DNA from 3 places in the Arthrobacter sp. SIMBA_036 genome. Region 1 is predicted to be linked to each of the others. Evidence: riboswitches for the same ligand, from Rfam matches in the RefSeq annotation. Region 1 holds a riboswitch; each other region holds the start of a gene.
The links. Region 1 has a riboswitch for S-adenosylmethionine ahead of SB659_RS02865 (homoserine O-acetyltransferase). Riboswitches for the same ligand answer to the same signal wherever they lie in the genome.
Positions count from the first base shown of each region.

Region 2: linked by a shared signal. The riboswitch ahead of SB659_RS01855 (aminotransferase class V-fold PLP-dependent enzyme) and the one ahead of SB659_RS02865 (homoserine O-acetyltransferase) in region 1 are both predicted to bind S-adenosylmethionine.
Region 3: linked by a shared signal. The riboswitch ahead of SB659_RS13730 (DUF1737 domain-containing protein) and the one ahead of SB659_RS02865 (homoserine O-acetyltransferase) in region 1 are both predicted to bind S-adenosylmethionine.

Region 1 covers NZ_JAWRXG010000002.1:17,642-27,499, forward strand. Annotated here, with positions in the region: gene SB659_RS02855 (ABC transporter ATP-binding protein) at 1-161, opposite strand, end outside; gene SB659_RS02860 (HlyD family efflux transporter periplasmic adaptor subunit) at 165-1,700, opposite strand; gene SB659_RS02865 (homoserine O-acetyltransferase) at 1,788-2,909, opposite strand; SAM riboswitch class IV at 2,926-3,041, opposite strand; gene SB659_RS02870 (bifunctional o-acetylhomoserine/o-acetylserine sulfhydrylase) at 3,186-4,559, opposite strand; gene SB659_RS02875 (VOC family protein) at 4,768-5,406, shown strand; gene SB659_RS02880 (CPBP family intramembrane glutamic endopeptidase) at 5,536-6,309, opposite strand; gene SB659_RS02885 (DeoR/GlpR family DNA-binding transcription regulator) at 6,347-7,138, opposite strand; gene SB659_RS02890 (class II fructose-bisphosphate aldolase) at 7,165-8,019, opposite strand; gene SB659_RS02895 (1-phosphofructokinase family hexose kinase) at 8,016-8,969, opposite strand; gene SB659_RS02900 (ROK family protein) at 8,984-9,858, opposite strand, start outside.
Region 2 covers NZ_JAWRXG010000001.1:396,829-406,686, reverse strand. Annotated here, with positions in the region: gene SB659_RS01880 (sigma-70 family RNA polymerase sigma factor) at 1-687, opposite strand, end outside; gene SB659_RS01875 (DoxX family membrane protein) at 868-1,383, shown strand; gene aroA (3-phosphoshikimate 1-carboxyvinyltransferase) at 1,390-2,805, shown strand; gene SB659_RS01865 (ribosome small subunit-dependent GTPase A) at 2,808-3,923, shown strand; gene hisN (histidinol-phosphatase) at 3,985-4,797, shown strand; SAM riboswitch class IV at 4,996-5,109, shown strand; gene SB659_RS01855 (aminotransferase class V-fold PLP-dependent enzyme) at 5,139-6,536, shown strand; gene SB659_RS01850 (class I SAM-dependent methyltransferase) at 6,734-7,465, shown strand; gene SB659_RS01845 (metal-dependent transcriptional regulator) at 7,475-8,188, shown strand; gene SB659_RS01840 (MFS transporter) at 8,216-9,637, opposite strand; gene SB659_RS01835 (hypothetical protein) at 9,669-9,858, shown strand, end outside.
Region 3 covers NZ_JAWRXG010000009.1:151,993-161,850, forward strand. Annotated here, with positions in the region: gene cls (cardiolipin synthase) at 1-942, opposite strand, end outside; gene SB659_RS13720 (aminodeoxychorismate lyase) at 1,029-1,970, shown strand; gene SB659_RS13725 (carboxymuconolactone decarboxylase family protein) at 2,006-2,488, opposite strand; SAM riboswitch class IV at 2,629-2,740, shown strand; gene SB659_RS13730 (DUF1737 domain-containing protein) at 2,753-3,019, shown strand; gene SB659_RS13735 (rhodanese-like domain-containing protein) at 3,016-3,426, shown strand; gene SB659_RS13740 (O-succinylhomoserine sulfhydrylase) at 3,427-4,635, shown strand; gene SB659_RS13745 (DUF559 domain-containing protein) at 4,806-5,630, shown strand; gene SB659_RS13750 (UDP-N-acetylglucosamine 1-carboxyvinyltransferase) at 5,736-7,259, opposite strand; gene SB659_RS13755 (energy-coupling factor transporter transmembrane component T family protein) at 7,366-8,160, opposite strand; gene SB659_RS13760 (ABC transporter ATP-binding protein) at 8,157-9,776, opposite strand; gene SB659_RS13765 (ECF transporter S component) at 9,776-9,858, opposite strand, start outside.

The DNA of each region.
Region 1 (9,858 bases):
ATGATGTTCATCATGGTTGATTTACCGGATCCCGAAGCCCCAATGATCGCCACGAAATCGCCGCGTTCAATGGAAAGGCTCACGTTGTCCAATGCCCGCACTTCGGCCTCGCCTTTGCCGTAGACCTTAGTGACCCCGGCGAGTTCGATGACCGATGCCACGGCTTACTGACCGCCGTTTCGTGCGCCGCCGCGGTTGGTGCCGGTACCGCCGAAGCCGCCCGTGCCGAAGCCGCCGCCGGTGGTGGTACTGCCGGTATCCAAGGTGCTTGAGATGGCCGGCAACTGAACTTGGTCACCGTCGGAGAGACCTGTCAGGATCTGGGTTCGGCCGTTCGCACTGATCCCGGTGGTGACGGTTACCGGCGTCGGCGTGCCGTTCTTCACGACGCTGACTGTCTGCCTGTTCCCCGTGGTGGTGATGGCCAGGCTTGGAACTACCAGCGCATTGGTTGCTGTGGCCGTGGTGACGGAGATGTTGGCACTCTGCCCAAGCCGGAGGCCTGCCGGTGGATTGGCAATGGAGACGGTTACCGGGTAGGTGACCACTCCATTGGTGGTAGTGGACGTTTGGGCAATCGAAACAACTTTTCCGGTTACAGGAGCAGCGGTTGGATCCTGTGGCAAGGCAGGAAAGGTGAATTGTGCGGTTTGATCGGGTTTCATGCTGGTCACGTCGGATTCGGAGAAGCCAGCCACTACCTGAAGATGGCCGGTGTCGCTGATGGTCACCAAGCCAGCGCTCGACGCCGAACCACCCGAAGCAGCGACAGTCCCCGTCCCGGCCGCGGATCCACCGGCACCGGCGGAACCCGTGGAACCCGTAGCCGAGGCTGCCGAGCCCCCACCGGACGAACCGGTCAGCGCCCCGACGGTGGCAGTTACCGCGGATACCGTGCCGGACACGGGAGCTGTCAGGTTGCAGTCGGCGAGGTTCGCTTGGGCCGTCTGTACAGCGAGCCGGGCACTGGTGACGTTCGTGGCGCCCGCCGAGGCCGCAGAGTTTTGGGCATTTCCGAGCGCCGTTGTTGCGGAAGCGACCTGTTGTTTATCTTTCAGCTGGGTGCTGGCAGCTTGGTTTTGTGCCTGGCTGAGGGACGCCTGGTCTTTGGCGAGTTGGTTCTGCGCCGCCACGACCGGATCGGTCCAGTTCGCCGGCTTCGGGTTGGGGACGGGAACGGCTTTTGCAGCAGTGACCGCGGCATTGTCTGCGTCCACGGCCTTCTGTGCTGCGGCAACGGTTGAGGCCTGCTGGGAGTTATCCAATGCCGCTGACTGCTGGGCGTTAATGAGGGCCTGGTTTGCCGAGGACACCTGCCCACTCGCCGAGACCTGTTGCTGGTTTGCCTGGGCAGTGACGGAATCCAGCTGCGCTTGGGCCGCATCCAAGCTGTTCTGCGCATTTGTAGGGTCAATGGACACGAGCAGCTGGCCCACGCTGACTTGCTGGCCAAGAGTGGCGCCCACCGACAGGATCACCCCGCTGCAGTTCCGGGCATTGACGACGGTGGTGGACTGCGGGGCCACATTGCCCGACGCCGTAGCCACCGAGGAGATATCAGCCTTGCCTACCGTCACGGTCCTCGTTGCCGTGGCCGGGGTGGTGGAGCCTGCGGCCGTCGCGGTGAGGTAGGTACCCGCACCAAGTGCGACTATGACAGCGCCCAGGCCCACGTTAATCACAAGGGTTTTTGACATCATGGCTGGAGGTTATGGGCCGGACCTGAGTGAAGCCCTTGAAAGTCATGGAAGGAGGCCGAAAAAAGTCGAATTGTTGCAAACGGCTTCTTAGCTGAAGAACGCCTCACCGAGCTGCGCTGACAGCTGCCCGATTTCCGTGAGGAAGCCGTCATGCCCGATCGGCGCCTCGATGACATGGACCGCAACATCACCTGGCAGGGCAGCGGCAAGTTCGCGTGATTGCGCCGGGAAGTACAGCCGATCGGTGTCTACTGCGGCCACGAAGAATTCCGCTGTTGCGCGGGACAGGGACTGCTGCAGACCACCCCGGCCCCGGGTGACGTCATGGGACATCAAGGCCTCAGTGATGGCGACGTAGCTGTTGGCGTCAAAGCGTTGCACCAACTTCTTACCCTGATGGTCCAGGTAGCTTTCCACTTGGTAACGCCCCCGCTCCCCCAACACCGGCGCAACAAGGGGTGCTTCCTTGGGCTGGGCTTGCCTGCCGAAGCGAAGGTCCAACTCCAAGGCCGAACGATAGGTGATGTGCGCTATGCGCCGCGCCAAGGCCAACCCGTTCTCGGGGGCCGGGCCGTCGTAATAGTCCCCATTGTTGAAGTTCGGGTCCTGCCGGATCGCAAGGGTCTGGGACTGGGCAAAGGCGATTTGCTCCGCCGTGCTGTAGGCGCCCACGGAGATCACGGCGCAGCGCTTGACGCGTTCGGGAAACGTGATGGCCCATTCAAGGGCCCTGGCCCCGCCCATGGAACCTCCGAGCACGGCGTGCCAGGCATCGATACCCAGGACATCGGCGAGCCGGGCCTCGGCTTCGGTGCTGTCCCGGAGCGTGATCAGCGGAAACCGCGATCCCCAAGGTTTCCCGTCGGGAGCCTGGCTGGATGGCCCGGTGCTCCCGTAGCAACCGCCCACGATGTTGATGGAGACAACAAAGAATCTGTTGGTGTCGATGGTCGCACCTGGACCGACGAGTTGCTCCCACCAACCTTCCTCGTCCGTACTCCCCCGAGCCACGTGGGTACTTCCGGTCAGGGCATGCTGGACCAACACCGCGTTGGATCGATCCGGGTTCAGGCTCCCCCACGTTTCGTAAGCCAAGACGACATCCGGGAGGTAACCCCCGGCCTCAAGTTCCAACGAACCTATCCGGGCGTAGCGGACCGTTCCGTCTTCTTTTCCGGAAGTGGGAATGGCTGTAGCAGTGATGGTCATTTCCTTCGACACCTAAACCTCGCACTTGCCAGTCGCCTTGCATGCGACGGGCCAGGTCCTCACCCGGGGCACCCCACCGCGGAGGAGGGTTGCCGGCCAGCAAGCCGGGGCTGTGTGCTGGCACTCATGACCTAATACGTAGAGTTTAGGAAGAACATCCCTCTTCAGGCGAAGATTGTGACACCAGTGTGACGTTTTGGGTGCGGCTTGTTCTCCGAAAGCCAGGACTGGACGCCGCCCACCGAATAATCATCGGCGGGCGGCGTTCGTCCGCGGTCAGGCCCCCTTGGCGGCCCGGAACCCGGCTTCGAGGTCGGCGATGATGTCATCCACGTGCTCCAGGCCCACGGACAAGCGCACCAATCCGGGGTTGACGCCCGCGACGGCCTGCTGGTCTTCGGTGAGCTGGCTGTGAGTGGTCGACGCCGGGTGGATCACCAGGGAGCGAACGTCGCCGATGTTGGCAACGTGGGAGTGGAGCTCCAGGCCGTCCACGAAGCGCTTGCCTGCCTCGACGCCACCCTTGATGGTGAAGGCCACCACCGCACCCGTGCCCAAGGGGCCGTACTTACGGCCGCGGTCGTACCAAGGGCTGGACGGCAGGCCAGCGTAGGCGACGGCCTCGACGTCGTCGTGGGCTTCCAGCCATTGCGCCACCTTAATGGCGTTAGCAACGTGACGCTCGACGCGAAGGCTCAGCGTCTCCAACCCTTGTGCGATCAAGAAGGCGTTGAACGGGGACACCGCGGACCCGAGGTCGCGGAGCAACTGCACGCGTGCCTTCAGAATGTAGGAAAGGTTGGCGCCGAGTGCCCCGTCCTTCCCGAGATCGCGCGCGTACACCAGGCCGTTGTAGCTGGGATCCGGGGTGTTGAATCCGGGGAAGCGCTCCGGATCCTTGCCGAAGTCGAAGTTGCCGGAGTCAACGATCACACCGGCTATCGCCGAGCCGTGGCCGCCGAGGTACTTGGTGGCCGAATGAACCACAATGTCCGCGCCCCACTCGATGGGACGGATCAAATAGGGAGTGGACAAGGTGTTGTCCACGATGAGCGGCACGCCGGCCTCGTGGGCGGTACGGGCAACGCCTTCGATGTCCAGCACGTCCTGGCGGGGATTGGAGACAACTTCTCCGAAGAACAGCTTGGTGTTCGGCTGGACAGCATCCCGCCATTGGTCCAAGTTGTCCGGATCCTCCACGAAGGTAACGGAAATGCCGAACTTCTTGAGGGTGTGGGCCAGGAGGTTGTAGGTCCCCCCGTAGAGGCTTGGGCTCGCCACCACGTGGTCCCCCGCCTCGGCGATGTTGAGGATGGCGAAGGTCTCGGCTGCTTGCCCGGAGCTGAGCAAGAGGGCGCCGAGGCCGCCCTCCAGGCTCGCGATCCGCTGTTCCACGGCGTCCTGGGTGGGGTTGCCAATGCGGGTGTAGATCGGTGAAAGTTCAGCCAAGGCAAAACGGTTGGCCGCGCTTTCGGCACTGGGGAACACGAAAGACGTTGTCTGGTAAATCGGCAACGACCGGGCACCTGTGGCGGCATCCGGCTCTTGGCCTGCATGAATCTGGCGGGTTTCGAAAGACCATCCTTGGGACATTGCATTCTCCTCTGAAGGCGATTTGTGGCGGGACACACCTACGGCGCGGTCATTCATCCGGGCCCGTGATGCTCGTGGTGCAGTGGAAATGAATCCGGGGCGGCTGGAGCCAGTCTAGGAACAGCCGCTCACCATGGATAGCTTTGTGACGCCAGCTGAAATTTCGGGTCCGAATATGTCATGGGCCCTCGCTCCGCAAATAGGTCCTACCATAGTTAGGCTTTACTTAGCTGAGACCCCGATCACAAAGTGCCAAGATGAAGCCATGCGCATGGATCACGTCTCTTACGCCTGTGAACGAGATGGCCTTCTGGCCACAACCGAACGAATTTCCGCAGCTCTGGGAGTGGACGCAGTCCGGGGTGGAGTGCACCCGCGCTTCGGCACCCGGAACATGATCATTCCCCTTGCAGATAACAAGTACCTGGAAGTCGTGGAGGTCTTGGACCACCCCGCTTCCGACAAAGCCCCCTTTGGCCAAGCGGTCCGTGCACGCTCGGCTGCCGGCGGCGGCTGGATGGGCTGGTGCGTCGCCGTCGACGACCTGGCTCCTTTCGAAGAGCGCCTCGGCCGCTCAGCCGTCCCGGGTAACCGCAAGTTTCCCGATGGCCGGGAATTGGTGTGGCAGCAGATCGGTATCCTTGGTTTGATCGCCGACCCCCAGGTTCCCTACCTCCTCAAGTGGGAGGGCGACCCGACGCTGCACCCGTCCAAGGTGTACGAGAGCGACGTGAAAATGTCCAGCCTCACCATCGCCGGTTCCGCGGAACGCGTCACCGAGTGGCTGGGCGAGCCGGTTGAGAAGCCGCTTGAGGACGTAGCCGTCCAGTGGATAGCTCCCCGGGGCACCCCTGGCATCATGTCCGTCACATTCGAGACCGCCACCGGGGCCGTCACCATCTGATCCCTTCCAACCATCCCTGCCTGGACAGACCATCACCTGTTCGAGCCTGGATAAACTTCGGCCGCCATCAGCGGGTGCCAATGACGTCACCCCCGATGGCGGCCGAGAACATTTAAGCGGGCGCTGCTCCTAGCCGAGGCCTATCGCCTTACCGAACAGGCTGAAACCTACAAACGCGACGATGTCCAGAAGTGCGTGGGCAACCACCAACGGCATGACGCGCCGGGTTTTGGTGTAGATCCAAGCGAACACCAGGCCCATCACGAAGTTGCCCACAAACGGCCCGAACCCCTGGTACAGGTGATAGCTGCCCCGAAGCAAGGCGCTGACAACAATGGCCGCCGGCGTCCTCCACCCGAACCTGCCAAAGCGGTCCAAGAGATAACCCACCACGATCACTTCTTCGACGATCGCGTGACGAACCGCGGACAGTATGAGCACCGGAACGGTCCACCAGTAAGCATCCAGCCCGCTGGGAACAATAGCGGTGGTGATCCCCAGGGCGCGGCCGACCGCGTACAGCCCTAAAGATGGCACACCGATCAAGGCGGCCAATCCCAACCCCTGGAGTGCGTCCTTTCCGGGACGGACAAAGTTGAAGCCAAGCCTGGTGAATGCCGTCCCTGGGCTCGCCGCACCCGGTGTCGCTGCATGTGTGGACAGGAAATAGATCACCAGCGCCACTGGCACCAGCGCGAAGGCAATGTCCAGCAGTTGGTAAGTGAGGTCGAAATACTCCCGCGTACTTTGCGATTGATTCAGGGTGGAAGTGCCTTGGGACAAGGGCGCACGCGTCAACTTGTCCAAGAGTTGAACTACGGAGTACACGGCGGACTGGCCCAAGGACAAGCCCAACACAATGAGTACCTCGGCACGCAACCGACGGCGGGAAGCAACAAGCATGTACCTATCTTGCCCGCATTTCCTGCGAGTCGGCTGCTCAGCTGGCAGTGGCGACGATGACTTCGATGCCCTTGGCTTCGAACGCTGCCCGGTCCTGCGCGCTGATGCCCGAATCCGTAATGAGGTGCCGGAACTCGTAGCCCGACATGGCAGCGAAGGACCGGCGGCCCACCTTTGAGGAGTCGGCCAGGACATAGGACTCAGTGGCCCGGTGGGCCATGACCGTGTTGACCATGGCTTCCCCCTCATCGGTGATGGTAGGGCCGAGATCCGGGTCCACGCCGTTGACACCGATGAACGCAATGTCCAAGGCCACTTTTTGCATGATGACGTCGATGTACGGTCCCACGAGTTCGTAGGACCGTGGGTTCAGGATGCCGCCGGTGACCATGATCTTGATGTTGGGGCGGACCGCGAGCTGGGAGGCAATGTTGATGGCATTGGTCACCACCGTGAGCGTGGGCTTGCTGGAAGGAGCGTTGAGGTCCTCCCGCGTGGAGAGCACCTGGGCCAGTGCGGTGTTGCTGGTTCCCCCACTGAGGCCGATGACGGCGCCCGGATGGATCAGCAACGATGCCGCCTGCGCAATGTCCTGCTTCGCCTCGGCATTGTCGTCCCGGTTGTACCGCCCTGGTAGGTCGTAGGACAGCGATCCCGTGGTGGCGCCCCCGCGGGTGCGGCTCAACAACCTCTGCTTGGCGAGGCTGTCAAGATCCCGGCGGGCGGTGGCCGGTGACACACCCAAACGCGTCACGATGTCCTCGACTTCCACACGGCCGGTTTCGGCCAGCAGGTCAAGGATGGCGGTCAGCCGATCGGTGCGGGTCATGACAGTATGCCTTTCGCGGCGTCGGGCTATGTCACCTTGGCAAAGTGCACCTTGGCGAACAGCGTGAGCATTCGTGCAGATTCCATTACCAGCGCGTCCCTCCCCGCTTGGATGTACTTCCTGGAATCCACCACTTCAGGATTGGCGTCCAGGTACTGACGGACGCCACGGGTGAAGAACCCGTTCACATGCGTGGATACGTTGATCTTAGTCATACCAGCTTTGATAGCCGCCACGAGCAGGTCATCGCTGACTCCGGAAGAGCCATGGAGGACCAGCGGTTTTCCGACGGCGGACTTCAGCCGGGTGATCAGCTCAAGGTCCAGTGCCGCGCTGCGCTCGGTCATGGCGTGGGACGAGCCAACCGCCACGGCCAACGCGTCCACCCCCGTCGCCTCAACAAAGGCGCGGGCCTCGCCGGGGTCGGTGCGGACGCCGGGGGCGTGGGCACCGTCTTTGCCACCGACCTCGCCGAGTTCGGCCTCGACAAAGGCGCCTCGCTCATGGGCGTACTGCGCCACGCGCGCAGTGGCCGCGACGTTCTGCTCATAGGGAAGGTGCGCGCCGTCGTACATCACCGACCCGAACCCCAAGTCGACGGCGGCAAGCGCCAACTCCTCCGACTCTGCATGATCCAGGTGCACGGCCACCGGCACGGACGCGGCACGGGCAATGGCCAACGTGGCCACGCCGATGGGCTCCAGCCCGCCGTGGTACTTGACGCAGTTTTCCGATATTTGCAGGATCAGGGGAACTCCTGCTGCTTCCGCGCCTGCCACGAGTCCCTCGGCTGTTTCCACATGGACGACGTTGAAGGCGCCTTGGCCCTCGCCGCGGGCCGCTGCGCGTTCCACGAGTTCCCGCGTGGCGACCAGGGTCATCGGGATTCCTTCCACGTAACCATCAGTTGCTCTTCCAGTTCCTTGAAGCGGGGTGAGATCTCCCCCGCGGCCGGCATGAGCACGGCGGCGGCGGACCACGCTGTTGCCCTGCGGAGGATTTCGCGGGGCTCGTTGATGCCTTCGGCGAGCGCGACGGCGGCAGCAGCCACCGCGGCATCACCTGCCCCCGTAGGGTTGCCGCTCAATGGCTCCGGTAGCCGTGCGGCCCAGTAACCTCCGGGAGCCGCGTGGTCGAAGGCCAGCATGCCCTCTGAACCAGCGCTCACCAAAACCGTTCTTGCACCCATGCCGATCAGCGATAGTGCCGCTGCTTCCACGCTGGCTTCGCCTGTGGCTTCGGCCAGTTCGTGGTGGTTTGGCTTGAGGACATCCGCTCCAGCCCGTGCAGCGGCGATGATCCCGGGACCGGAAGTATCAATGATGGCCGGGATGCCGGCGTCGTGGGCCAGTTGCACCAGTGACGGATAGAAGTGACCGGGCGCCCCAGGCGGCAGGCTTCCGGAGCCGACGAGGACGGACGCCGGCAAGTTTCGGTTACCGCTGACAGCTTCCACGACGGCGGCCGTTAGGGAACGCCATTCGTCCGGCAGCAGGGCTTGGCCTTCTTCGTTGAAAATGGACGTTTCACCGGCCAGCGTGTCCACCAAGGCGATGCTGCGGCGCGTTTCCGCAGCGACTCCCACCAGGGTGTGTGGCACCCCGCTTGTCCACAACTCCGCTGCCAGGGTCTGACCTGCCGCACCCCCTGTAGGCGCGATGGCCAGCACGGGGTAGCCGAGTTGATGGATCACTCGGGCTACGTTGATTCCCTTCCCGCCTGCCCGGCTCAAGGGGGTAGGCACCCTGTGGCTGGCCCCCTCGGTGATCCCGCGAACGGCGTAGGTCATGTCGATGGCCGGGTTCGGGGTGACAGTGATGATGCGGTTCATTGGGGCCACGCGGTTCACGGCTGCCTCCGTCGGTGGGCCGTTGACTCCATGGTGCCCAAGAGCGCCCGGGCGTTCATGGCGGCACCGAGCAACCCGGCATCCTGGCCCAGTTGGGCCCGGATGAGTTGCGGACGGCGCTGAAAATCAAGCATGGCGTCCACCGTGGAACGCAGCGGCCGGAGGAGTTCATCACCGGCTTCGGCAAGGCCGCCGCCGATCACCACGGCTTCGGTTCCGATGATGTTGACGCATTGACAGATGGTGAACGCCAAGGCCCTGACGGCGTCGTCCCAAATGCGGGCAGCTACGGCGTCCTGTGAGCGCGCCCGTATCAGCACCTCGCGGGCGCCTTGGACCTCGACGCCGGTCGCGGCCTGGTAGCGCCGCGCCACGGCACCGGCTGAGCCCACCGCTTCCAGGATGGTGTAGCCGGCTGTCCCCGTTGTCCCCGTTGTCCCGGTTGTCCCGGTTCTTCTGGTTCTCCCGGGGCCTCCGCCATGACCGTTGCCGTGGCCGGCGTCGGGATCAGGGACCTGCGCATGGCCCAGTTCGCCCGCGAACCCACCGGCGGTGACTGCCTTGCCGCCGGAGAAGACTGCAGCAGCGATTCCCGTGCCCACCACCATCACCACCACGTCTTTGAATTCCCGGGAGCCGCCGAAGGTGTGCTCCACGGCAGCGGCGGAGCGGACATCGTGATCGAACGCTACCGGGATGCCAAGGCGCCGCTCTGCTTCTCGGGTGAAGGGGAAATTGCGCCAGCCAAGGTTGGCTGAGTAGATTCCCACCCCCGATGTTGAGTCCACGATGCCGGGAACGATGATTCCTGCCGCCTGCGCCTTGGCCTCCGGAAATTCGGCGGTAAGCTCGGCCGCAAGCTCAGCAATAC
Region 2 (9,858 bases), on a different contig from region 1:
CGTGCCGATCGGGGTATTCATGATCTCTGAAATCTGCTTGTACGCATATCCTTCGACGTCGGCGAAATAGACGGCGAGGCGGAATTCCTCCGGAATCGACCGAAGGGCGTTTTTCACGTCTGAATCCGGCAAATGATCCAAGGCTTCGACTTCGGCTGACCGCAAGCCTGCCGAGGTGTGCGATTCAGCCTTGGCCAGTTGCCAATCTTCGATCGTGTCCGAATTGGACTGCAGCGGCTCGCGCTGCCGCTTCCTGTAAAGATTGATATAGGTGTTGGTGAGGATGCGGTACAACCAGGCCTTGAGGTTGGTCCCTGGCTTGTACTGGTGGAAAGCGGAAAATGCCTTGGTGTAAGCCTCCTGGACCAGGTCCTCGGCGTCCGACGGGTTGCGGGCCATCCTCATCGCTGCCGAATACAACTGATCCACGTACTGCATGGCGTCACGTTCGAAGCGCGCCCGGCGTTGTTCGGGGCTTTCCATGGCGACGTCGACCGCCGCGGAGCCCTCTTGGGAAGGCTCGACTGCAGAGTTGTCTTCCGACGACGAGTCGGCTGCTTCATAGGTGGCCGCTGCGGCCGGTTCAATGGTGCTCATCGATGCCAAGTCTACTGTCAGCTGCGGAGAAACCGGCTGACGCATGTACACCTGCTCCGGAAGCACCACGCGGTCCTTAACCAAAGTCAAAAAACCAACTCCATTCACCAAGGCGGCAACACCACGCCGCAGTCCGGTCTTCACCGCACCTGATGATCACAACCGCGTGGGCTGGGTAAATATTCCTCAAAGGTGCAAGACTAGAGCGGACTGCACCCCATGAACACACCACTCATCGAACCGTGTGGCACGCCACCCAGGAGGCAAGATATGTCTGTTATCCGTTTTCTCGCTCGGCCTATGCTCGCGTCCAGCTTCGTCATCGCCGGCCTGGACAAGCTCAAGAACGCGGACGACACCGCCAAGCAACTCTCGCCCATTCTTCGCCGGGCATCAGAGTCCCTGCCCTTCAAAGCCAACGAGAAGACCCTCGCACGGGTTCTCGGGGGCGCCCAGCTCGGCGCCGGAGCGCTGCTGGGACTTGGCAAGGTCTCCCGCTTTGCCGCGACCCTTTTGGCTGTGACGTCGGCGCTTAACTCCTACGTCGAATGGCGTTCGGCGGACATCAGCACCAAAGAAGGACGCAGCGCCCGCAAGTCACAGCTTTTGCGCAACGTGTCCTTGACCGGCGGGGCCCTCCTGGCGTCCGTAGACACAGCGGGACGTCCAGGCTTGGCTTGGCGTGCAGGGCACGCGGCAGCCGATGCCCGGAAAGCCACCGGCAAGCAGTTCAAGCGCACAGACAAGGCTGTCCGTCGAGTCGTTGACAACGCAGTTGGAGCATAAGGAAGCATGACCGGCACCACATCCGCTAAATCCGATACAACGAACCCGGACGCAACCGGCGTCGGCGTGGCTGACGCCGGAACCTCGAAAGCTTCCGCAGAACTTCCGCTCTGGCCGGCTCCTTTTGCAAAACGGCCTGTGGATGCGACGGTGACCGTGCCGGGTTCGAAGTCCCTCACCAACCGGTTCTTGGTGTTGGCGGCATTGGCGGATGGTCCGTCGAGGTTACGCTCTCCCCTGCATTCCCGGGACTCCGCCCTCATGATCCAGGCCCTCCGGCAGTTGGGTGCCGTAGTCACCGAAGTACCGGGCGACGGCGACTACGGCCCTGACCTCGAGGTCACGCCGATGGATCCCGCAACGGCTGCCGCCTCACGCGCCGTCGACTGCGGTTTGGCCGGAACCGTGATGCGGTTTGTGCCACCCCTGGCCGCACTTCGCGCGGGCCAGACCGTATTCGACGGCGATCCCCATGCCCGCAAGCGGCCCATGGAAACCATCATCGAAGCACTTGCTGCCCTTGGCGTGCAGGTAGCCCCTGTGGAGGGCCGGACGCCGTCGGCACTGCCGTTTACGGTGGAAGGCACTGGTGAGGTCCGCGGCGGTCACTTGGTCATCGATGCCAGCGCCTCATCACAATTCGTCTCGGCATTGCTGTTGGTAGGTGCGCGATTCACGGAGGGCCTGCACCTTGAGCACGTCGGAAAGCCCGTGCCCAGCCTTGACCACGTCGCGATGACCGTCGAGGTCCTGCGGAGTGTGGGAGTGACCGTGGATGATTCCGTGCCCAACCACTGGCGCGTCTCGCCGGGCAGCATCCAGGCGTTTGACCGGCGGATCGAACAAGACCTCTCCAATGCCGGCCCCTTCCTGGCAGCGGCGTTGGCCACAGGGGGAACCGTCCGGGTTCCCAATTGGCCCGCGGGTACCACCCAAGTCGGCGACCAATGGCGTTCCATCCTCGCATCCATGGGTGCGACCGTATCCCTCCACGACGGAACTTTGACCGTCACCGGCGGCCCCCGGATCCTCGGCGTGGACCTGCACGAAACCAGCGAGCTCGCCCCCACGGTGGCCGCGCTCTGCGCCCTTGCAAGCACCCCCTCCCGCTTGACGGGTATCGCGCACCTCCGTGGGCACGAAACAGATCGGTTGGCTGCCCTTGTGGCTGAAATCAACCGCGTGGGCGGTGACGCAGAGGAAACATCGGACGGGCTCATCATCCGGCCCGCCCCTTTGCACGGCGGAATTGTCCACAGCTACGCGGACCACCGTATGGCCACCGCCGGTGCCATCCTCGGGCTCGCCGTCGAGGACATCCAGGTGGAGGACATCGCCACAACATCCAAGACGATGCCCGAATTCCCCACGATGTGGGCCGCGATGCTTGAGTCTGCTGGTTCGAACGGGGCCAGCAACTGACTATGGGCCGCGATGCACGCTCTTGGGACGAGTCCGATGTCCGGATCCGTCCCAACAAAAAAGGTTCAAGGCCCCGGACGAAAGACCGTCCCAGCCACGATGACGCGGTCATCGGCAGGATCATCACGGTGGACCGGGGACGGTATACCTCGATCGTTGGTGAAGACACCCCTGAGGAACGCATCGTCATCGCCGCCCGCGCGCGGGAGCTCCGCCGCAACCCGGTAGTGCCAGGGGATTTTGTCGCCTTGGTGGGCGACGTGTCCGGGCTGCCGGACACCCTGGCCAGGCTGGTTCGCGTCGAGGAGCGCAAAACCCTACTGCGCCGCAGCGCCGACGACACCGACCCCATCGAACGGGTAGTGGTGGCCAACGCCGACCAGTTGGTGGTGGTGGTCGCCGCGGCCAACCCAGAGCCCCGTACCGGGTTTATCGACCGCGCCCTGGTAGCTGCGTACGACGCCGGGATCGAGCCGCTGCTGCTGATCACCAAGGCAGACGTCAAGGACCCGACTGAACTTCTGGCCAACTACGTGAGCCTTGGCTTTCCGGTCATCATCAGCAAGACGGCGGACTCGGCTGCCGGAGGCATCGACGCACGGTCTGACGACGGATTGTCTGCCCGCTTGGACAGGAACGCCGTGTCCGAGCTGAGGACCCACCTCCACGGCAAGGTGACGGTGATGCTGGGTCACTCGGGCGTAGGCAAATCCACCATGGTCAACGCGTTGACGGGCGCTGAGCGTGCCACCGGCGGGGTGAATGCAGTCACGGGCCGGGGCAGGCACACGTCGTCGTCAGCCCTGGCGCTGCGGCTCAGCGACGCTCCTTCCGGCAGTTGGATCATCGACACCCCCGGCATCCGCTCTTTCGGGCTGGCCCACGTGGACCCGAACCGGATACTGCACTCCTTCCCGGACCTGGAACCGGGTACTGAGGCCTGTGAGCGGGGCTGCAAGCATGATGCGACAGCCATCAACTGCGGCCTCGACCCATGGGTTAGCGAAGGCAATGCCGGACCTTCGGGTCCGGCCCGTTTGTCCTCCCTTCGCCGCCTGTTGGGCGCAGACCCCCGGTTGGAAGCGAAAGAAGCCAAGGAACTCGGTACCGTCAACTAATCCCGCCCGAGTCCGTCACGGCATCCCGGCGAGAGGACCCGTTTCAGGATAGTTTGGTGGCATGACCCAACCCGTCTCCACCTACAACGACGACCTGCGCCTTGCGCACGTCCTCGCGGATTCCGTCGACTCCCAGACAATGTCCCGCTTCAAGGCCCTGGACCTGAAAGTCGAAACCAAGCCCGATCTCACGCCCGTCACGGACGCCGATAAGGCCGCTGAGGAAGCTATCCGCGGCCAACTGTCGCGCTCCCGCCCGCGTGATGCGGTTTTGGGCGAAGAATTCGGCAGCAGCGGCCATGGATCGCGCCGTTGGATCATCGATCCAATCGACGGGACCAAGAATTTTGTCCGCGGCGTGCCGGTCTGGGCAACGTTGATCGCCCTGGTGGATGAGGGGGAACCGGTAGTTGGCGTCGTCAGCGCACCGGCACTCGGCAAGCGTTGGTGGGCCGCAAAAGATATGGGTGCTTACATGGGGCGCTCCCTGGCAGCTGCCACGCGCCTGAAGGTTTCCAACGTTTCACGACTGGCCGACGCCTCCATGTCGTACTCGAGTCTGTCCGGATGGAAAGAGCGAGGCAACCTTGATGAGTTCCTTGGGTTGACCGAGGAGGTTTGGCGCACCCGCGCTTACGGCGACTTTTGGTCCTATTGTCTGGTAGCGGAGGGCGCCGTTGATATCGCCTGCGAACCGGAATTGAACCTTTACGATATGGCAGCGCTCGTTCCGATCGTTACCGAGGCCGGAGGTCGCTTCACCTCCTTGGAAGGTGAGGACGGGCCCTTTGGCGGCAACGCGTTAGCCACCAACTCGATCCTGCATTCGGAGGTCCTCAAAACGCTGAACCCGGCTCTGGACGATCTCCTCTAGCGAGCGCTCATTACCGGAGTACGTTCCGGCGGTAGCACACGGCTTTGACCAAATATTCGACGGCGGGCGCCCCACTTAGCGGGCGTCCGCCGTCGTAATATTCGCCGTTCGTCCCATTTTTCGTCCTAAACGTAACAAAGCGCTTAACAATTGCGGTGGCTTTGTCAGCCCTGCGCGGGGTGCCCTAGCCTAGAGAGAGGTCACGAGTGCCAGCGCAAAACCCCGGTTTGCTGGCCGGCAACCCTCCATTCGCGGTGGGGTGCCCCGGGTGACGACCTGGCCGGTCCGGAACGGATTCGGCAAGCGCGACCCCAACCGGGGTCCCTCTTGAGTGAGGTCCCATGAGTACTGTCACGTTAAATCCCGCAGCCCCATCCAACACCCCAGCTGGCAACGTCCTCGCAGCCCGCCCCCTCGCCGCAGTCACAGGGGCAGAATTGCAGGCGCCGCTGATTCAGGGCGGCCACGCACGGTATGCAAACCTGGACTACGGCGCCTCTGCGCCGGCCTTGACGGTTGTCTCGGCCTATCTCAATGAGATTCTGCCGTACTATGCCAGCGTCCACCGGGGCGCCGGCTACGCCTCCCAGATCAGCACTTCGGTCTACGAGAACTCCCGGAACGTGGTCCGAGAATTCGTTGGCGGACGCCCGGACGATTCCGTCATCTTCACGCGCAACACCACAGATTCCTTAAACCTGCTGGCAGGCTGCCTTCCACAAGTGGATGGTGAATTCGTTGGGGAAGTCCTCTACCTCGACATAGAACACCACGCCAATTTGCTCCCATGGCAAGGTGTTCCGCACCGCAGTGTCGTTGCCGAGGCAACGCTTGCGGCCACCGTGGACAAGCTCCGGAACGAGCTCAGCCAGGGAGGGGTATCGCTGCTTGCCGTGACGGGCGCATCGAACGTGACCGGCGAGATCCTTCCCGTCGCGAAACTTGCGGATCTTGCCCATGAACACGGCGCCAGGATTGTGGTTGATGCTGCCCAACTGGCTCCGCACCGGCGCATAAACATCACCCAAGCGGATGTGGACTACCTTGTGTTCTCCGGTCACAAGCTTTATGCGCCTTTTGGGGCAGGCGTTGTGGTGGGCCGTCCTGATTGGCTCGACGCCGGAACACCTCACCTCGCAGGTGGCGGGGCGGTACGCGAAGCCCGGTTGGATTCGGTCAGTTGGGCCACCGGTCCGGCACGCCACGAAGGCGGCTCCCCCAATGTCTTGGGCGCTGCCACGCTCGCCCGTGCAACGCAGGTGTTAGCGGACCTGGACCAAGACGCATGGCACGCCCATGAGGCAGCAATCCGCTCATACCTCATAGAGGGGCTGGAAGGCATCGATGGCGTCACCGTGCATCGGATCTTCAGTGATTCCGAGGACACCATCGGCGTCGTCAATTTCTCCGTGGAAGGGTTCGACGCCGGACTTGTGGCAGCATTCTTGGCCGCCGAGCACGGCGTCGGCCTACGCGACGGCAGGTTCTGCGCGCACCCGCTGCTCAAGCGCCTCGGCCTGCCCTCCGGGTCCCTTCGCGCAAGCTTCGGCGTCGGCTCCCGGCTCGAGGATGCCGCGCGGCTCCTTGCCGGGATCAGGGAACTCAAACGCAACGGCCTTGGCTGGGACTACGTGGTTGACGAAGGCCGGTGGATTCCCGCGAACGACCACCGGACCTACCCCGAATGGGCACCCAACACTCCGGGAACCGCGGGCGCTGCACCCTGCAGCGTTGACTGAGCCGGTTCCGTGACTGAGCCGGTTCCGTTGACTGAGCCGGTTCCGGGGCACGGACCGTCCTAGGGTAAATTCGTAGGGTACTTTTACATCCTGTGAAGGAGATAGGCGTGGCCGTGCTTCACACCGGCGCTACCGGCGGCTCAGTTGGTCCTGCCGGGCCGGGCGGCCCGAAGCTCGCCGCCGCCCGCCGGCAGGAGATGGGCTTGAGCTTCCAGGACGGCGGCGAACATTATGATCGTGTTCGTCCCGGCTATCCGCAGGACGCGCTCCAGTGGTTGCTTCCCGAAGGGGCAGGAACGGCGGCAGATATCGGCGCCGGTACGGGGAAGTTCACTGCGCTCCTCTTGGAACGCGGGCTGGACGTCGTCGCGGTGGATCCCTCGGCTGACATGCTCCACCAACTCCGGAAATCGCATCCCTCGGTCACAGCAGTGGAAGGAACCGCCGAGGCGACAGGGCTGGCGGACTCAACATTCGACGTCGTCAGCGTTGCCCAAGCCTGGCACTGGTGTGACCCTATTGCGGCCAGTGCGGAGATCGCCAGGATTTTGCGGCCGCAGGGGGTCTTGGGGTTGGTCTGGAACCAGTTGGACACGTCTGTCCCTTGGGTCCACCGGCTTTCCCGGATCATGCACGCCGGAGACGTTCACAAACCCGGATTTCGGCCCGTGATCGGGCCGCAATTTGCTGGTCTCGAAAGCCATCTGACCATGTGGGAGGACAGGGTGACGCCGGAAGACATCATGGAGTTGACCAAGTCACGCAGCTATTACCTTCGCGCTGGCGCTGCCACCCGTGCAAAGGTGATGGCCAACCTTGAGTGGTACCTTTACGAGCACCTGGGCCACCGGCGGGAAGAGACGTTACCGCTGCCGTACCTCACCCACTCGTGGCGGGCGCACAGGCTGGACAGCACGCGACCGCTGTAGGCTGGATGCGTGAAGACCAGTGCGCCCTCCTCCTCGATCGAGGACTATGTCAAGGTGGTCTATTCCTACACGGAGTGGCAGGACACCCCCATCACTTCCTCGCAGCTCGCGCTGCGTCTGGGCGTGGCCAACTCCTCAGTCTCGGAAATGGTCCGGAAGCTCAAAGACCAAGGCCTGGTGGACCACCAGCCTTACAGTGCGATCACTCTAACGCCGCAAGGCACGCGCTTGGCCTTATCAATGGTTCGCCGGCATCGGCTCATTGAGACATACCTGGTGGAGGAGCTCGGGTACAGCTGGGACGAAGTACACGACGAAGCCGAACTGCTGGAGCACGCGGTGTCGGATACCTTTATTGAGCGCATGTCCGCCAAGCTGGGCCACCCTTCGCGGGATCCGCACGGTGACCCGATTCCGGGGCCGGACGGCTCCGTTGAACTCCCCTCTGCCATGCGAATGATCGAACTAGACCATGGGCATACGGGCCGTATCACCAGGATCAGCGATGAGAACCCCGATCTGCTGCGTTACCTGGCAGCCGAGGGGATCACCTTGGACGCACGCGTCGAAGTGGTGGGAAGAAAACCCTTCGGTGGCGCTATGGTGGTGCGCATCGGTGACGGCGCGCAGCGGTCCGAGTTCGATTTGGCAGATGAGGTAACCTCGGCCCTCTGGGTCCAAAGCCTTGAGCCACACGAAGGATGCGTTCTTCCCGCTCGCTGAGCGCTGCCGACGTCGGACGTCCGGCGCTCAGGCGGCAGCGGCGTCACCGCCGTCGGCAGTCACCGGACCGGGAGCTGGGTTTCGTATCCCGACGGCGGAAGCCGCAGCTCCCACGAAGAACAGCACGGCAGTCACAACCAACGCGTTGAGGAGGCCCTGCCGCGTGAAGACCGGCCCCACAATGAGTCCGGCGAAAGCGATACAGATCAATCCTGCAATGCGGGCCACCGCGTTGTTCACGGCCGAGCTTATTCCTGCCTCTTCCGAAGGCACAGCGCCGAGGATCGCCGCCGTCAGCGGAGCCACAAGGGTTGCCAAACCGACGCCGAAGACTATCTGTCCCGGGAGGACCTGGGTCCAGTAATTGAGTGGTTCCTGAACCGACAAACACAAGAGGAAGCCGATACCGCACAACACGGGGCCGGCGGTCATGAACCACCGCGGGCCATATTTTCCGGCCAGCCCGCCGAAATAGGATGCAGTGAGCATCAGGATGACCGTGCCCGGGAGCAGAGCGATGCCGGCCACTGTGGCCTTCAGGCCGCCCACCTGCTGGAGGTAGATGCCCAGCACGAAGAAACCGAGGGAAATGGCGCCATAAATAGCCAAGGTGGCGAGGTTTCCCCAGCCGAAGTTCCGGATAGCGAAGAGCCTCAGGGGCAGCATCGGGTCGGTTGTTCTCCCTTCATGGACCAGGAAGAACGCCAATGCTATGGCTCCCACCAGGAGCGGCCCCCACACCTGCCAGCTCCCCCATCCCAAACGGCCCTGTTCAATGAACGCATACACAGGGCCGCCCAGTCCGATCATCGCCAAGACTGCGCCCGTGTAGTCGATTCCCGTGTGTTTGTCCCGTGCGGTATCCGATGCCCGGAGTCGAACGAGCACGGGCCAGATGGCAGCCGCAGGAATGACGTTGATGAAGAAAATGACCCGCCAAGACACCAAGTCCACGGAGACCCCGCCGATCAGGGGTGCCACGATGGCTGCCGCGCTGGTCCACCCCGACCATTGACCAATTGCTTTCGATTGAGCGGGCCCGGCAAAGGAGGTGATGATCATGGCCAGCGAACTGGGAACCAGAAGGGCGCCGGCGATTCCTTGCAGTGCCCGGGAAATCACAAGGACTTCACCGTTCCATGCAAAGCCGCACATCATGGATGTCAGGGCGAAGCCCCCCAAACCCCATTCAAGAATTCGCGCCCTCCCGAAATGGTCAGAGAGGGAACCGGCCACGAGGATCAGCGACCCCAAGGACAGCAGGTAAGCGTCCACAACCCATTGCTGAATGACTAAGCCGCCCCCCAGCTCCCGGCCAATCGCGGGTAAAGCGAGGTTGACCACAAAACCGTCCAGGATGGCTATGAATGAGGCCACAATTGCCACGACGAGTACGCGCTTTTGGAGCGGGGTCCTCGGCAGCACGGCCGCTGCGTCTGTCATGTGCACAGCCTACGCCGCCGCAGTCCCGTATCGTTGGATGGTGATTAGCAGACGTGACGCCGCTTTGGCCCTCGACATACCCATGGAAATGGCCCAGCGCCACGGCATCCCCTCCAGGCTTACCGAGGCTGAGCTGCGGGATCTTCAGGACAATCCCCCGGCTTGGTTGGTGCAGTCACGTGCCAACCGTACCGGCAAGCGGCCGGTCTGGGTCCAGTTAACCTGTG
Region 3 (9,858 bases), on a different contig from region 1:
CACTTGGGCCGTGACGTTCCCGGGCGGTGGTGGTTGCGTGGGCAGGCGCAATTGGTCTTCCAGGGACTCGTCGGTTTCGCTCAGCCAGTCAGTGGCGAAGACAACGTTGAGGGTGGAAACGATCGGCCCCTCCAGCCGGGACATGAGCTCAACCCATTTGCGGCCAACCTTCCGGTGCTTCGGGTTGTTATAGGAGGGCTCGATAAGGTTTTGCGATCCTGTGAAGGCAATCTCGCCATCGATCACCATGATCTTGCGGTGGTTCCGCAGGTCGGGCCTGCGCCATTGGCCATGGATGGGCAGAAGCGGGAGCATTCTTTTCCACTGCACCTGGCTTGCCCTGAGCCGCCGGATCAAGCGGCGGTAACCCTTGATGCGGAGCGTTCCGATGTGGTCGAAGAGGAGCCTGACGGTCACTCCCCTGTCCGCCGCTTTTTCCAATTCCGTCAGGAGATCGTTGGTCAGGAAGTCGCTGCTCATGATGTAGAACTCGGCGTTGACGTAGTTCTTGGCGCCCTTGATGGCCTCCGTCATGGCTTTGATGGATTCCTCGTAGCCTGGAATGAGTTCCACCTTGTTGCCGTCAACCATGGGCAACGAGCCGAGCCTCCGGTTCAGTTCCCCTGCCGATGTCACCCATTCGGGGCCGGCGTACTCACTCCCGGCTTCGGCCAGCCCATCCGTGACGGCCCGGACCCGGCGGTTGACATCCTCCTGCTGTTGACGCCTGCGCTTGGACAGCCGGAAGTTTCCGAAGAGGAGGAACAGGATAAAGCCCACTGAGGGCACCAAAAAGACCGTCAACAACCATGCCATAGCGGTGGTCGGGCGGCGGTTGCCGGGGATGACCCCCAAAAGCACGATGCGGAGTCCGACTTCCACGATGGCCCACACGGTGAGCAGCCAAGTCCACTCCTGGCCGAACGGAAAAGGAAACAGCACGCGACAACCCCTACGATCCATGAACAACGGTGACCACAGCCTATCCGGCCAAGGCGCTCCCTGAGGCCCAGCACTAAGCTGGGACCATGACTTCCCCTGCACCGACAGTCCTCGTTTTCCTGGACCCCGCCGTCGAAAATGGCCGCATTGCTGATTCGAGCCAGCCGCAACTCATGGCAACGGACCTTGGAGCCACCCGTGGTGATGGTGTGTTCGAATCGCTGCTTGCCGTCCAAGGCCGGCCCCGCAAGGTACAGGCACACCTGAATCGGCTGGTAAGTTCTGCTGCTGCCCTGGACTTGGAACTGCCTGGGCAGGATGCGTGGCGCAAAGCCATTTCCACCGCCATCAATGAATTCCGCCAGTCGCATCCGGCCCCTACCCCGGAGGAGGACGAAGTCGTCGTCAAGCTGCTCGTGACCCGCGGCGTCGAGGGTGCCTCGAGCCCCACCTGCTGGGTGCAGGCTTCACCCTCCCCTGCGGGTAGTCGCCGGCAACGCGAGACGGGTATCGACGTCGTACTTTTGGACCGTGGCTTCGACACGGAAGCCGGCGAGCGCGCACCGTGGCTGTTGCTTGGGGCCAAGACCCTGTCCTATGCCGTGAACATGGCGGCGCTTCGGTATGCGCACAAGCAGGGCGCGGACGACGCGATTTTCACGTCCACCGACGGCCGCGTTTTGGAGGGCCCCACGTCCACGGTCCTTTTGGCGCATCTGGAGACGGTGGACGACGGCGAAGGTTCAGCCAGGACTGTTCGGCGCCTGATCACTCCCCAGCTGGACAGCGGCATTCTCCCCGGAACCTCGCAGGGGGCGCTCTTTGCAGCGGCCAAGGCGGCTGGTTGGGAACTGGGTTATGGTCCGTTGGAACCGCAGGACCTGTTCGACGCCGATGCCGTCTGGCTCATTTCGAGCATCCGGCTGATCGCGCCCGTGAACCACATCAATGGCAAAGAGGTGGGCGCTCCCGATGTGCGGAAACAACTCACTGCGGAACTGAATGAGTTGTTTGCCGGGATCGAGTAAATTCCCGACCTCAAACCGGACCACGACGCGGCGCGCTATTTCTTGCTTGCCCGCACTGGGTGCTCACTGAGAATGGACAGCCGATTGAACGCGTTGATTCCGATCGCCGCCATGCAGATAACGCTGATCTGCTCGTCCGTGTAGTGCTGCCGCGCTCGCTCGAACAACTCGGCGCTGGGCCGGGACGAGCTCATGCGGGTGATCTGCTCGGCGATTTCCATCGCCACCACTTCCGCTGCTTCGAATAACTGCGCCTCCTTGTAGACGGCAACCAGGGACAGCCGCTGTTCCGTCTCACCAAGTTTCAAGGCCCGGCGGTGATGGAGGTCCAAACAGAAAGCGCACCCGTTGATCTGGGAGGAGAGGTAGTTGATGAGTTCCAGGGTCAGGCGTGGGAGCCCCTGCCGGTCGGCTTCCTCAACGAGCTGCTGGGAATAGTGGCTGAGCGTGGCGTAGAGGTCCGGCTGCTGCTTGTCCAAATATCCGGCGAGCCGGGGTTTTCCTTCTTGTTCGGGCATGGTTGGAGCCTAGCGCAACGCCGTCGAACCCAGCGGGACGTAAGAAAACGACGCTTGGGCAGGCTCCGATTACGCAACATGACGGCAGCTTCAGGCCCTCCGAGTGCGCCGGTGTCCTCGCGGATGTTACGTTTTTCCAGAGTAATGAGCACCAGCGCCAAGCCCTGACTTGCTGGTCGGCAACCCTCTCTCCGGCGGGGTGCCTCAGGTGACTACTCGGCGTATCGACAATTCGAACTGCAAGCGTGATCGAGGAGAAGCACCATGCCTGAACCCACCGAAGAAAAACTTGCCTACCGCCTGGTGACCGGCCCGGACACCCGTGAATTCTGTGAACGGATTTCCGCTGCGCTGGCCGAGGGATACGTGCTCCACGGAAGCCCGGCTGCCACGTTCAACGGGGAAAGCGTCATCGTCGCCCAAGCCGTGGTGCTCCCTGCCGCCATTGCGACTGCGGACGCCGCCGTCGCCAATGCCGTGGACCAGTTGGAGAATGATGACGACGAAGAAGCGTTCGAGGGCCACGCATGAGCTACGCAGGTGACCTGACTCCTGAAGACGCGTGGGCCAAGCTCCAGGAAGGCGCCATACTGGTGGACGTCCGCACCGAGGGCGAGTGGGCACACATGGGCATCCCGGACACCAAAGCCACGGAAAACGATCCCCTGTTCATCCAGTGGAACTTCGCTGGCGGCATCCCGAACCCGGGCTTCCTCGAAGAACTCCAGCAGCAAGCGCCCGAGGGCGACGGCGTGGAACTGGTCTTCCTTTGCCGCAGCGGACATCGCTCCGTCTCCGCGGCCATCGCCGCTACGCAGGCCGGCTTCACTGCCTACAACGTTCTTGAAGGCTTCGAAGGCGTGCCGGATCGCTACGGCGAGCGGACCGTCAACGGCTGGAAAAACCGTGGGCTGCCGACGAATTTGGGGAACGACTAAGTGACTTTCAATCCCGATACCGCCAACTGGAGCCCGGACACCCAGGCAGTGCGCGGCGGCCTCGACCGTACCAACTTCCAAGAGACCTCCGAGGCCCTTTTCCTGAACTCGGGCTTCGTCTACGAGTCAGCTGCCGCTGCCGAACGCGCCTTTACGGGCGAGGACCAACGCTTCGTCTACTCGCGCTACGGAAACCCGTCCGTGGCCACGTTCCAAGAGCGGCTGCGTGTGCTTGAAGGCACCGAAGCATGCTTTGCGACGGCGTCGGGTATGTCCGCTGTCTTCACCGCCTTGGGTGCCTTGCTGGCCGCCGGCGACCGCGTGGTTGCCGCCCGCTCACTCTTCGGCTCGTGCTTCGTGATCCTCAACGAGATCCTGCCTCGTTGGGGCGTGGAGACAGTGTTTGTCGACGGTCCAGACCTTGACCAGTGGAAGGCTGCCCTCTCCGAACCCACCACCGCGGTCTTCTTCGAATCGCCGTCGAACCCCATGCAGGAGATCGTCGACATCGCCGCGGTCAGCGAGCTGGCGCATGCCGCAGGCGCGACGGTCGTCGTCGACAATGTCTTTGCTACTCCCCTGCTCCAACGCTGCGGAGAGCTGGGTGCGGACGTGATCGTCTACTCGGGGACCAAGCATATAGACGGTCAGGGCCGCGTTATGGGCGGGGCGATCCTCGGCACCACGGAGTTCATCGACGGGCCCGTCAAGCAACTCATGCGCCACACTGGCCCCTCGCTGTCCTCGTTCAACGCCTGGGTACTGACAAAGGGCCTTGAAACCATGGGCCTTCGGGTCAATCACAGTTCGGCGTCCGCATTGAAGATTGCCGAGTGGTTGGAGGAGCAGCCCGCGATCAGCTGGGTCAAGTACCCACTGCTGAAATCCCACCCACAGTACGAGCTCGCCGCGCAGCAGATGAAGGCCGGCGGTACTGTGCTGACGTTTGAGCTGTCCCCATCGGCCGGCCGGTCAGCGAAAGAAGCGGCCTTTGCGCTCTTGGACGGGCTGAGCATCATCGACATTTCCAATAATTTGGGCGATTCCAAGTCGCTGATAACTCATCCAGCTACTACCACCCACCGGGCCATGGGGCCTGAGGGCCGGGCCGCGATCGGGCTTTCGGATGGCGTGGTGCGCTTGTCTGTAGGGCTCGAAGACGTCGGCGACCTCATCCTCGATTTGGAGAAGGCCCTCAAACAGGTCTGACGGACCTCGGTTTTGCTGGATCATCGCCGGACGGCTCGGAACCGAAGCCCAGCATCGCGGGATTCGCTGCCCTGCACGTCGGGATAATCCAGCAAAAAAGATCGCGGGCTGTTTCCACATACACAAGGCTCGCTGGGACACAACCAACGCGGACGTGGCTAGCTGGTTGTATGGAGGCGTACGAGTTCTTGGTTTCGGTCGGCGGCGTAGCCAGAGTTGGCCTACTCCGCAAGCATGGCTTTACCCCTGCCATGGTGCGGGGAATACCGCACGCCTACCAGCCCAGACAGGGCATTTGGGCACTCCCATCCGCCGATCGCGAGTACCTGGCCGCCCTTGTCAACAACGGATACCTGACGTGCGCCTCCGCGGCCGTCCGTTACGGGCTGTGGCTGAGGGCCCAGCCGGTACAGATGCACCTGGCAACGCGACATCACAGGGGACATGGATTCGTTCGGCATTCCGGTCTGCGGGTGGGCTCAGAAGGGAACGTGCCTATGGCGTCCTTGGAAGACACGGTGGTGCACGCGTTAACCTGCCTCCCCGATGGTGATGCAATAGCCGTCGCCCAATCGGCCATGCGATTACGCGGAGTGCCACGGGAAGTCATTGCAGGCGAGCTGCGGGCCAACTACTTTGGATCCGCACGGAAACTACTCCGCATGGCTGACGGATTGTCCGAGTCCGTTCCGGAAATCAGCGCACGGTTGCTGTTCGAGGCGGAGGGACTATCCTTCCAGCGCCAGGTTCAGATCGCTGGTGTGGGCCGCGTGGACATCCTGATCGACGGATGGCTGATCGTCGAGGTCAATGGCTTTCAGTTTCACAGCTCCAGGTCAGCCTGGCGGAAGGACATGGGCAGGCTGAATGCTGCGCAAGCCCGGGGGTTTCTTGTGCTGAGCTTCGCACCTGAGCAGTTGTGGAACTCTCCCCAGGACGTCATGACCCAGGTTCGCGGGGTTTTGGAGCGGGGCAGACCACTGTGGCGAGCCTGACCTGCGTCGGTTTTGCCGGATCACCGCCGAACGGCACGGACCGAGGCCCGTCAACGCGGGATTCGAGCCCCCGCACGTCGGGATGATCCAGCAAAACCGTCCAGCTCAGTCCTGGAAGTACTCGATTTTGGCACCGATGGTGTTCAAACGCTCGGCCAAGTCCTCGTACCCGCGCTCGATCACGTAGATGTTGCGCAACTCGGACGTGCCACGGGCCGCCAGCATCGCCAGCAACAAGCACGCTGCTGGACGCAGCGCCGGCGGGCAGCCGATTTCGGCGGCACGCCACTTGGTGGGCCCATTGACGTAGATCCGGTGCGGGTCCAACAGCTGCACCTGGGCGCCGAGCTTGTTGAGCTCCGTGAGGTATATGGCCCTGTTCTCGTAGACCCAGTCATGGATCATGGTCTGTCCCTCGGCGTTACCGGCGATGACAGCGAAGAACGGCAGGTTGTCGATGTTCAGCCCGGGGAAAGGCATGGGATGGATCTTGTCCTGCAAGGCATGGAGCTCCGAGGGCTTGGTGGTGACGTCCACCAAGCGGGTCCGGCCATTGCGCGCCATGTACTCACCGGAGACCTCAAGCTTCTGGCCCATTTGTTCGAGGGTGGCAAGCTCAATCTCCATGAACTCGATGGGCACCCTGCGGATAGTGACCTCTGAGTTGGTAACGATTCCCGCGGTGATGAGGCTCATTGCCTCGATGGGGTCTTCCGAAGGGTAGTACTCGATATCCACGTCGATCGCGGACCGCCCGGTGATCTTCAAGGTAGTGGTGCCCACGCCTTGAATGTCCACGCCGAGGCCCTGGAGGTAGAAGCACAAATCCTGGACCATGTAGTTGGGGCTGGCGTTGCGGATCACCGTGACGCCCTCGCGGTGCGCGGCGGCCATGATGGCATTCTCGGTGACTGTGTCACCACGCTCAGTGAGCACGAACGAGCGGTGAAGGTCATCAGCAGGGGGAGCAGCAATTGAGTAGAACCCCGACTTTGCCTCCACTGTGAGCCCGAACTCTCGCAATGCCTGCATGTGGGGTTCCACCGTCCGGGTACCCAGATCACATCCACCTGCATAGGGCAGTTGGTATTCGCTGCTCTCATCCAGCAAGGGGCCCAGGAGCATGATGACGCTCCGGGTGCGGCGGGCCGCATCCACGTCCATGGATCCCAAGTCCAGCATCTCAGGCCTGCGGATGCGCAGGTCGCTTCCATTGAGCCACGTGCATTCAACACCTATGGACGTCAGGACCTCGACGATCCGGTTGACTTCCTCAATCCGTGCCAGGCGGCGCAGGGTTGTGGTGCCGCGGTTGATCAAGCTGGCACACAACAGGGCGACGCCGGCATTCTTGCTGCTGTTGACATCGACTTCGCCGGAGAGAGTGCGGCCACCTTCCACGCGAAGATGGGTCATCTGCGGGCGGCCCACTTTGACGATCGAGCGCCCGAAGATCGCTTCGAGCCGCTCGATCATGCGGAGACTAAGGTTCTGTTTGCCTTGTTCCATCCGGGCGATCGCGCTCTGGCTGGTTCCAAGCTCGGCGGCCAGCTGCCCTTGGGTCCAGCCTTTTTCGCTGCGGGCGTTGCGGAGCAGGAGGCCCACGTGTTCAGCGGTAGGTTGAGTCATATCCAAGAAATATCACAGATGAGCTATAACTACCCAGCAATTCGCCATTTGAGCGTCAAACGTCACACCGTGCCCGATCCATGCGATATCGCCGATATACCGTGGGTTACCGCCACACAAACGTCCAGGTGCCGGCGCCCACTGCAGCAAGCACCGTTGCCGATGCAATGATCAGCCCCCCTAGCACCACCCAAACGTCGAGCAGCGAGTACGACGATTCGCGGGCCCACGTCCTCTGGCCGCCGCCAAAACCACGCGCTTCCATGGTCACCGCCAGCCGCGAGGCCCTCCGCACAGCCTGGACCAGCAATCCGAAGCTCTGACCCAGGGTCGCTTTCAGCCGCTGCAATGGGTTGCCGTGCGACCCGACCCCGCGGGCCCGGCGCGCCATGCCAATGGTCTGCCACTCTTCGGCCATCAGTCCCACCAGCCGCATGGCCGCCAGGGACCCAAGGACAAAGCGGTGCGGCAGTCGAGCCTTTTGGGCCAGGGCGTCCGCCAAATCGGTGGGGTCCGTACAGGTCATCAAGAGGATAGCCGGAAGGGCTATCGCCAGCCCTCGCAGCATGAAACCAAGGCCAAGCTCAAGGGAACCCTCGCTGATTGACCATATTCCGACGTCGAGCAGTACAGCGCCGCGGTCCGCTGCCACGATCGCTGTACTCCAGCCGCCGATGGCTGCCGCGATGATGAGCGGCCAGGCACGATGCCACAACAGCCGAAGGGTGAGGCCAGCCAGGGGGAAGAGTGCGAGCTCGGCCACGATGGCCGTCGAGGCCGAAACCCAATCGATGGACAAGGCCAACACCATCGAAACCAGGAACACGGCCACGAACTTGGCCAGTGGATTTGCCCGGGTCAGCACGGCGCGACTGCCCTGCATAGTCAAGGCTTCCCTCATGCTGCACCGGCTTCCTGGCGGCTTTCGCGGTCCTGCGGCACGGGGCCCAACCGCAATTCGGTACCACCAAGGACGGAGCTGAATTCCTGGTCGTGGGTGACCGAGACCACGGCCGTTCCGGCGTCGAGCAGTTCTGACAGGAAGGAGGCAAGCTCCGCCCAGGTGTTCGCATCCTGGCCGAAAGTCGGTTCGTCGAGCACCAGGACCTTGGGGTGCGCGGCCAGCACCGTGGCCACGGACAGCCTGCGCTTCTCCCCGCCGGAGAGAGTGTACGGGTTGGCGTCAACGAGGTGGGTGAGCCTCAACCGCTCAAGCAATTCGTCCACGCGCTCCTGTCCGTGCCCCAAGTGTTTGGGTCCAAACATGAGCTCGTCCAAAACCTTCCCTGTGACGAACTGGTGTTCAGGTTCTTGGAACACCGTTCCGATGCGGGAGATCAGCTGTTCGGCCTTCCACCTGAACGGATCAATTCCCGCTCCCTGGGAAAGCTCGACGGCGGCACTCACCTGGCCGCGCACCGGCGCCAGAAGGCCGGCCAATGTGAGGGCGAACGTGGACTTCCCGGCCCCGTTCGGACCCATGATCGTCAGGGCTTGTCCGGACCTGACCTGCGCAGTGATTCCAGACTGCACAGGGACGGGCGGGATGCTCTTGAAGCCACGGCGGCGGGGCTTTTCGCGGGAAACCGCCAGGTCCTGTGCCGCGAGGAGAAGTTCTGCTGCTCCCGGCTCAGAGTTACCCCGCTCAGAGTGTCCCCGCTCAGAGTGTCCAGTGCGCCGCGCCCGGGTAGGGGGCACGTATCCCGGGACCCACACGCCGGCGGCCATAAGCATGGAGCGCTGTTCGGACAACACTTTGCCGGGGGAACCGTCCGCGAGGACTCCGGGAGCAGCTGACTTCCCAGGTGAGGCTGAAGTCCCGCCGGAGCCCGGTTGCAGCACCACCACTCGGTCCACGAGGTCTTTCCACACGGACACCCGGTGCTCCACCACCACCAAGGTTGCGCCGGTCCTATCAAGGCAGCGGCGGACGGCGTCGCGCACTTCCAAGACCCCTTCGGGATCGAGGTTGGCGGTCGGTTCGTCCAAGAGAATCAGGCCGGGCCGCATGGCCAGGATGCCTGCGAGGGCGAGGCGTTGCTTCTGTCCGCCGGACAGTGCCGCCGTCGGGTGGTCAAGGGCCAAACCCGCACCAGCCGCGGTGCGCAAGCCGACGTCGTCGAGTGCTTCATGAACGCGGGCCCATATCTCCTCCCGCGGCACGCAGAGGTTCTCCGCGCCAAAGGCGACATCGTCCCCCACCCGGGAGAGGACAACCTGCGTTTCGGGGTCCTGCTGCATCAAGCCTGCCCGGCCCCGCTGTGCGCGTGGCGCAACGCCGTCGATCAGCAGCGAACCCGTCTCATCCGAGTCGTCTTCCTCATCACCCAAGACCCCGGCGAGGGCATGCAAAAGGGTGGACTTGCCCGCGCCCGAGGGACCCAGCAACAGCACGCGCTCCCCCGGTTCGATCCGGAGGTCAAGGCCTTGAATGGCCGGCTGGGGCCGCCCGGCATGCCGCCAACCCCAGCCCTCGGCCAGGATGGCGGCAGGCCGCGCGTCGTAGGTGGAACCCATCAGTTGAAGACGGGCTCCGAAGCCGCTTTGCGCGACGCGAACGAGCTCAGCACGCCCGTCGTCGCAAGGCCACGGGTGGCGA